2 regions of the Micromonospora sp. 4G55 genome follow, and region 2 is predicted to be linked to the other one. Evidence: riboswitches for the same ligand, from Rfam matches in the RefSeq annotation. Region 2 holds a riboswitch; the other holds the start of a gene.
The links. A riboswitch is a leader RNA that binds a small molecule or an ion and turns the genes downstream of it on or off. The one in region 2 is predicted to bind cyclic di-AMP.

Region 1 (3,902 bases), on a different contig from region 2:
GGCCGCCGAGCAGGGCGTCGACGACGTCGACGGGATTGTCGACATTCACATCGCGCACACCGTCGAGGCGCTGCTGGGCAACTCCGCCGTACTGGCCGCCGCGGTCGCCGAGGGGCGGTGCGCGGTGGTCGGCATGTCGTACCGGCTGGCCGCCGGTGAGGTGCGGACGGTGGCCGCGGTGCCGAGCGCCGTGCCGGCCCAGGCCGGCGATCGGGCGACCGCCGTCGCCGGCTGACCCCCCCCGCACGCGACGAGGGCCGCCCCCACCGGGGACGGCCCTCGTTCGGTACGCGCCGCGCGCTAGAGCATCGACATGTGCACGTGGTCGGTGTGGTTCGACGGTCCGCTGTACGACTTCCACCCGGTCGCCGGGAACCAGATCTGCCGGTTCCAGATCACGTAGTAGATGCCGAGCCGGTCGGCGTTGCGGATCAGGAACGCGGCCAGGTTGTTGCCGTACATCCGGGTGTCGTTGTTGTGCCAGGGCGCGAAGCCGCTCCGCTGCAACGACCAGTCGCAGGCCTTGCCCTTCGGGTGCTCCCACGGTCCACCGGGCCGGTAGCAGCCCGCGAACCGGTTGAAGCCGGCGCGCCGGACCTCCTTGTACGCGTGCAGGGTGCGCGGCGTGATGGTGCCGGAGGTGGTCGGGTCGTCCTCGGTACGCGACTCGGGACGCCAGCTGCCGTCCGCCATCCGGCCGGGGCCGATCCGGGCCACCGGCGAGGTCGCGTCGACCAGGCCGCCGGTGAAGCCCCGGCCACCGACCAGCTGGAGGGCCTTCTCCGCCTCCCGGCTCTCCCGGGCCATGTCGTTGGTGAGCTTCTGCTGCTCGCGCACCTCGGCGTCCAGCGCCAGCTTGGCCTGCTCCGCGCGGTTCTTGGCGGCGGTGACCTTGGCCAGCTTCTGCGCGTTGACCATGTTCAGCTCGTCCAGGGCGGCGGCTCGCCGGACGAACGAGTCGGGGGCGTCACTCTCCAGCAGCATCGCCACCGCGCCGATCCGGCCGGTCCGGTACGACTGCGCCGCGATCTGCGAGACCGTCGGCTGCAACGCCGCCAGCTCGTCCTGCGCGCGCCGCACCTCCAGCGCGAGCTGCTGCTGGCGCTTCTTGGACTTCTCCAGCTGCGTCTTGGCCTTCGAGTACTCGCGGTTGCGCAGCTCGATGACGTCGGTGAGCAGCTTGGGCTCGTCGTCCTCCTCGTGCCCGGAGGGGGTGGGGGTCGAGGGCGCGGCGATCGCGGCTGTCGGCCCGCCGAGGATGGCCAGAGCGGCGAACACGGCCACCACCGGAGTCAACCAGCGGCGCAGGGGTGCCGTCACAGTGTTCCCTTCCGTCGACCGCCGACCGGGTTAGCTGACGGGTTCGGGACGGAAGTGGCCCCTACCGCTCGCGCGGATTCACCCCATGTACCTGGTTCCCCGGTTCGCCTCGCGGCGATTGGGCGGCGGCACCGCAGGCGCCGCTGCGCGCCTTCGGCGGTGACCGGCAGCGAGGTTACCCGAGAGTCGTACCGGGGATCTACGTCCAGAACCCGACTAAAAGCGTTATTTCGTCGTAGCGATGCGTGACGAGTGACGCGTTCGTCAGGTTCCGCGTCGGCGTCGGTCACGCAGCGGAGTGTCACCATGCGGTGTCCGTGCTCCTTTCCGGGTCGGGCCACCGTGCGGGGGCCGGGGTGGACGGTCCGCCGGGACGCGACGCGCTCAGCGCCTCGAGCGCCGCGTCCCGGTCGGCGGAGGGGCGGGGCGTGGGTGCCGGTCCGGTGTCCCGGGCCGGGTCGTCGGCCGGGCCACGACCGGCGGTGGCGACCAGCGCGGCCAGAGCGGTGGTCAGCGGTACAGCGGCGACCAGGCCGAGCGTCGCCACCGCGCTGCGGACGATCTCCTGGGCCAGGAACTCGCTGGTGAGGATCTGGCTCACCGGCCGGCTGTCGGCGGTGAGCAGGAGCAGCAGCGGCAGCGAGGCGCCCGCGTAGGCGAGCACGATGGTGTTCACCGTGGAGGCGATGTGCGCCCGGCCGACCCGGGTGGCGGCCCGGTAGAGCTGCGTCCGGGACAGTCCGGGGTTGGCGTGCGCCAGCTCGGTGACGGTGGCGGCCTGGGTGACGGTGACGTCGTCGAGCACGCCGAGCGAGCCGATGATGATGCCGGCCAGCAGCAGCCCGTGCAGGTCGACGTCGCGCTGGTACATCGACAGCGTGGTGGCCTCCTCGCTGCCGAACCCGGTCAGGTGGGTGGCGGCGGTGGCCAGACTGCCGAGCACTCCGGTCAGCACCAGGCTGCCGAGCGTGCCGAGGACCGCCACCGAGGTCTGCGCGGTGATCCCGTGGGTCAGGTACAGCACCACGAACATGATCAGCGCGGAGCCGGTGATCGCGATCAGCAGCGGCGAGCCGCCCGCCGCGATGCCGGGTACGACGAAGGCCAGCAGGATGGCGAAGCTGGCGCCCAGCCCGGCCAGCGCGGCCAGCCCGCGCAGCCGGCCGAACGCCACGATCGCCGCCGCGAAGAGCGCCACCAGCCACACCAGGGGCTTGCCCCGCTGGTGTTCGGCGATCTGGTAACTGGTGGCGGTGGGGTTGGCCGGGTCGGCGAGCTGGACCAGCACCACCTCGTCGCCCACCGCCACGGTGGGCGCACCCGGGCCGGCGGGCACCGGGGTCTCCACCTGCTGGCCGCTGTCCGGGCCCTGCTCGACCTTGACCGTCACGGTCCCGCACGGGCCCTCGGCCGCGCCGGGCGCCTCCGGCGTCGGTGGGCAGGGTTCGGTCACCACCCGGGTCACCGTGCCGTGGTGGCGCGCCGGCTCGGCGCCGCCGTCGGCCGGCCGCGAGTCGCGCGGCCACAGCACCAGGGCGGCGATCACCGTGATGACGAACAGCGGGACCACCGTCGCGACGAGGATCCGCCGCACCCCCGGTGGGGCGGACGGAGCGGGACGGGTGTGGTCGGCGCCCATTGCGAGTCTCCCAACGATCCAGGGCGGGGTACGTGTCAGCCGGCCGGTCGGTTCACCGGCGGAACGTGCGTGGCGGAACGCGTACCCCGATGTGGGCCCTGGGTGCCGGCGTGCTCACCCAGGGCGACCGGGCGGCGTGGTCGCCCGGTGTGTCGACCCGCCCGGGCGGTCGCCCACGGCCGCCGAGCCCGGCGCGGTACGCGGGCCGGCGGCAGCTGCGGCGGATGGCGAGTCATGGCCGGAGAATGGTAGCCAGGTTCGGTGCGGGTCCGCCCGGTTCGTGCCATCGGCAGCGCGTCCACCGGGCATCGTGGGGGCATGGACCAGCACGCCGGACAGTCCGGGCCCCCGGGGTCGGACCGGCACCGGGGGCACGACAAGCACGCCGGCCACGACCCGGAGATGTTCCGCCGCCGGTTCTGGCTCTGCCTGGCGCTGACCCTGCCCGTGGTCGCCACCAGCCACATGGTGATGGAGTGGTTCGGCTACTCGCTGGAGTTCCCCGGCCGGTCCCTGGTCGGGCCGGTGCTCGGCTCGGTGGTCTTCTGGTGGGGTGGCTGGCCGTTCCTCGTCGGCGCGGTGCGCGAGGTGCGCGACCGGGCCCCGGGGATGATGCTGCTGATCGGGATGGCGATCACCGTCGCGTACGCCGCCTCGCTCGCCACCAGCCTCGGCGCCTTCGAGCTGGACTTCTGGTGGGAGCTGGCCGCCCTGGTCACCATCATGCTGCTGGGGCACTGGCAGGAGATGAAGGCCGTCGGGCAGGCGCGGGGTGCGCTCGCGGCGCTGGCCGCGCTGCTTCCCGACGAGGCCGAGCGGGTCGGGCCGCAGGGCGGCACCGAACGGGTGCCGGTGAGCGGGCTGCGGGTGGCCGACGTGGTGCTGGTCCGTCCCGGTGGCCGGGTGCCGGCCGACGGGCGGATCGTCGACGGGGCCGCCGAGC
Region 2 (3,902 bases):
ACAGCGTCAAGGAGGTGCGGCTCTCCTCCCGCCTGACCACCTCGCCGGCCTGCATCGTCGGCGACGCGCACGACATCACGCCCACGCTGGAGAAGATGTACCGCGCGATGGGGCAGGAGGTGCCGAAGGTCAAGCGCATCCTCGAACTCAACCCGACCCACCCGCTGGTCACCGGCCTGCGCGCGGCGCACGAGCGTGGCGGCGACTCGGGTGCCCTCACCGAGACCGCCGAGCTGCTGTACGGCATGGCGCTGCTCGCCGAGGGCGGCGACCTGGCCGACCCGGCCCGGTTCGCCCGGGTCCTCGCCGACCGGCTGGCCCGTACCCTCTGACGCGACGACGGCCCCGGCCCGGTGGGGGAGCACCGGGCGGGGGCGCCTGCTCAGGAACCGACCCGCACGCCCATCGCCGCCCAGGTGGCCGGGCCGACCACCCCGTCCACGGTCAGCCCCCGCATGCCCTGGTACCAGCGCACGCCGGCCTCGGTCTTCGCGTCGAAGGCGCCGTTCGCCGGGCCGCACCGCTTCGCGCCGACGAACCGCTGAACGAAGGCCACGTCCCCGCCCGTGCTGCCGCGCCGCAGCGTCCGCGAGCCCGGTCTGCCCCCGGACACCGGCGTCGCCGGCCGGCCGCTGGGCACCGACGGGGGCCGGCGTGACGGCCGCGCGCAGGGCCGCCACGGTACGCGGGCCGACCACCCCATCGGCGGTGAGCTTTCGGGCGGTCTGGAACGACCGTACCCAGGCGGCCACGGCCGGCCCGAACACCCCGTCGGCCGTCAGCCGGGCCCCGAGGCGGTTGGCGACGGCCTGCAACTCCCGGACGTCACCGCCCCGGCAGCCGGCGCGCAGCAGCCGGTCGCCGAGCCGCGCCGTCGTGGCGGTGGCGATCCCCCACGGGTGGCGGCTGTCCTCCAGGCTCCGCTGGTGGCTGACGCTGACGTGCAGGTGCTTGTCGTGCGGGTTCGGCCCGGTGTACCGGGCCGGTCGGAAGCTGCGGGTACGGCTCCAGATCTTCCGGTCGTAGATGACGTACTGGGTGGACGGATGGTTGACGGCCTGCCGGACGACCAGCAGCGGGTCGATCCCGTCGACGTCCACGTCCACCGCGTTGACCGACTGGTCGTCATTGTCCGGATTATGGTCCGAGCGGCGCGCCTGGTGACTGGCATCGCCCAACCAGCCGTCGGACTTGCGGTCCCGCTGCGGCCAGCGGGTGTCTATCTCCTCGCGCAGCACCCGCAGCGCGGGCGCCAGGTGCACGCCCATCTCACTCCTCCTCTTCCAGCGCGGCGGCCAGGTCGAAGTCGACCTCGTCGCCGGCCAGGCTCTCCGGGTCGTCGTCCTCGTCCAGGGTGGCGACGAGGTAGTCGGTGTCGATGCTGACGGTGTCCATGAAGGTCCTTCCTCTCGCGGATGGCCGGCCGCCGCGAACCGAGGCGGACCGTGACGGCCAGGGCGCCGGCGACCGGCATCCGACGGTCGGCGGGTCCGAAGCGTCGGCGCCGCGGCCGCGCTCTGCTCCCTACCGTCCGAGTCGGCGGCCGGGCTGCCCAGACATGAGTCGCCAATCAGCGGCAACGCTGACCGTCCGGCGGCGCGGGCCGCCGATCGAACCCGCCTGACCAGCGAAGACGGGGAGGTGACGGCACCTGATCCGCCGCTCGGGGCGAGACTTTCGGCCCAGTCGTGACAGGTTCCCGACCGGCCCTTGTAGAGCACCGCCGGCCACCCCGCAACTCGAAGGACGAAGCCGTCGCTCAGCCGGGTGAAGAACTTCACAAGAAGTGGGCAATCGCCCGAAACAGTTCCTAACGTCGTTCGTGTTCGCGATCGCGGACACCACGGCCGGTAACGCCTAATCCATGCCGCCGGCCGGTGGGACCTTTTCAGCGGGCATGGAGCGGGGGACCCACACGTTCCTCGGTGCACGTCACCTCGGGGTGAAGCCGCCCACGGGCGGCCGGGCTCCTCGGCCCGAACCCGACAGCTCACCTCGTCGGCGTGGAGGAATCCACATGGCAACTGAATACACCGCCCGTCACCGACGGGTCAGCTCGCGCCGCATCGCCGTCGGCACGCTCGCCGTCGGTGCGGTCACCGGGGTCGCCGCCGTCCTGGCACCGGCGTCGCCGGCGAGCGCCGCCAGCGTCAACTGGGACGCGATCGCCCAGTGCGAGTCCGGCGGCAACTGGCACATCAACACCGGCAACGGCTACTACGGCGGCCTGCAGTTCTCGCAGAGCACCTGGTCCGGCTACGGCGGCAAGAAGTACGCCTCCCGCGCCGACCTGGCCAGCCGGGGCGAGCAGATCGCGATCGCCGAGAAGGTGCGCGACGGTCAGGGCATCGGTGCCTGGCCGACCTGCGGCCGGAAGGGTGGCTCCACCAGGAGCTACTCCACCACCTCGGAGAAGTCGCAGAAATCGCAGAAGTCGGAGCGGCGCTCGTCGAGGGCCACCGCCACCGAGCGGTCCTCGCGGGAGCAGCACAGCACCCGCAGCCAGCGGCGCAGCGCGCCGGCCGGGACCGGCGACGTGTACGTGGTGCGGCCGGGTGACACCCTGTCGCAGATCGCCGACGCCCGGGACCTGGCCGGTGGCTGGCAGGCGCTGTACGAGCGCAACAAGCGCGTGGTCGGCGCGACCCGGGGCTGATCTTCCCCGGTCAGAAGCTCAGCCTCTGACGCGTCACCGCCCTGCACCAGGGGTGGACCGTATCGACGCCCGGCCGGCCCGTGCCGCGCGTCGTGGTCTCCCGTGGCGCACCGTCGGAGCACCCGGCGCGGTGTCACTCCGATTCACCTGGCGGTGGCGACGGCCGGTTGGTCGCGCCGCGCCGGGTAGCGGCAGCGCCACGTGCCCGGTCCCGAGCACGGCCGAGCGCGGAACCCGACGGGCCCGCCGCGGTGCCGGATAGGGTTGGCCCAGGTGTGCCGGGAAGTCTGGTCGGCGATGGATGACGCGACCCCTGCCGACGAGGAGTTTCCGTGACCGACGCCACCCGGCGCCGTGCCAACCTGTTCGCCCGACGCTCGTGGGGCGAGACCAGCCGTATCTCCGCCATTCTCCGCAAGGAGACCGTGGGCGGAGGCCTTCTGCTCATCGGGGCCCTGTTGGCGCTCGTCTGGTCGAACTCGCCCTGGGCGGACAGCTACCAGTCGCTTCGGGACTTCCGGGTCGGTCCCGCGTCGCTGCACCTCGACCTCAGCCTGGCCACCTGGGCTGCCGACGGCCTGCTGGCGATCTTCTTCTTCGTCGCCGGCCTGGAACTCAAGCGTGAGTTCGTCGCCGGCGACCTGCGGGATCCGCGTCGCGCCGCGGTGCCGGTCGCGGCGGCCGTCGGTGGGGTGCTCCTGCCGGCCGCCATCTACTACGTCATCGCCGCCGGCGCGGGCGGGGGCGCGGTCAAGGGCTGGGCCATCCCGACCGCGACCGACATCGCCTTCGCGCTGGCGGTGCTCGCGGTGGTCGGCCGGTTCCTGCCCTCCGCGCTGCGCACCTTCCTGCTCACCCTGGCCGTCGTTGACGACCTGCTGGCGATCGTCATCATCGCGGTCTTCTACACCAGCGACTTGTCGGTCGCGCCGCTGTTGGGCGCCCTGGTGCCGCTGGCGGTGTTCGGCTTGCTGGTGCAGCGCCGGGTCCGGTCGTGGTGGCTGCTGCTGCCCCTGGCCGCGGCGACCTGGACGCTGATGCACGAGTCCGGGGTGCACGCCACCGTGGCGGGGGTCCTGTTGGCGTTCACCGTTCCGGTGATCCGCAGCGAAGCCGCCGGTGGGCCGGATGCGGGACCGGGTCTGGCCGAGCACTTCGAGCACCGGTTCCGGCCCATTTCCGCCGGGGTGGCGGTGCCGGTTTTCGCGTTCCTCTCCGCCGGCGTCACCATCGGTGGTGTCGCCGG

Region 1: another riboswitch for cyclic di-AMP. It lies ahead of JNW89_RS22585 (hypothetical protein); the one in region 2 lies ahead of JNW89_RS37315 (transglycosylase family protein).

Annotation. Positions count from the first base shown of each region.
Region 1 is NZ_JAEVHN010000315.1:712-4,613, reverse strand. It holds gene JNW89_RS22590 (carbonic anhydrase) at 1-235, shown strand, start outside; gene JNW89_RS22585 (hypothetical protein) at 301-1,320, opposite strand; cyclic di-AMP (ydaO/yuaA leader) riboswitch at 1,325-1,455, opposite strand; gene JNW89_RS22580 (YibE/F family protein) at 1,622-2,959, opposite strand; partial or broken gene JNW89_RS22575 (HAD-IC family P-type ATPase) at 3,278-3,902, shown strand, end outside.
Region 2 is NZ_JAEVHN010000098.1:3,948-7,849, reverse strand. It holds partial or broken gene htpG (molecular chaperone HtpG) at 1-332, shown strand, start outside; gene JNW89_RS38060 (peptidoglycan-binding protein) at 383-556, opposite strand; partial or broken gene JNW89_RS38690 (peptidoglycan-binding protein) at 729-1,268, opposite strand; gene JNW89_RS36685 (hypothetical protein) at 1,270-1,395, opposite strand; cyclic di-AMP (ydaO/yuaA leader) riboswitch at 1,845-2,019, shown strand; gene JNW89_RS37315 (transglycosylase family protein) at 2,018-2,656, shown strand; gene nhaA (Na+/H+ antiporter NhaA) at 2,989-3,902, shown strand, end outside.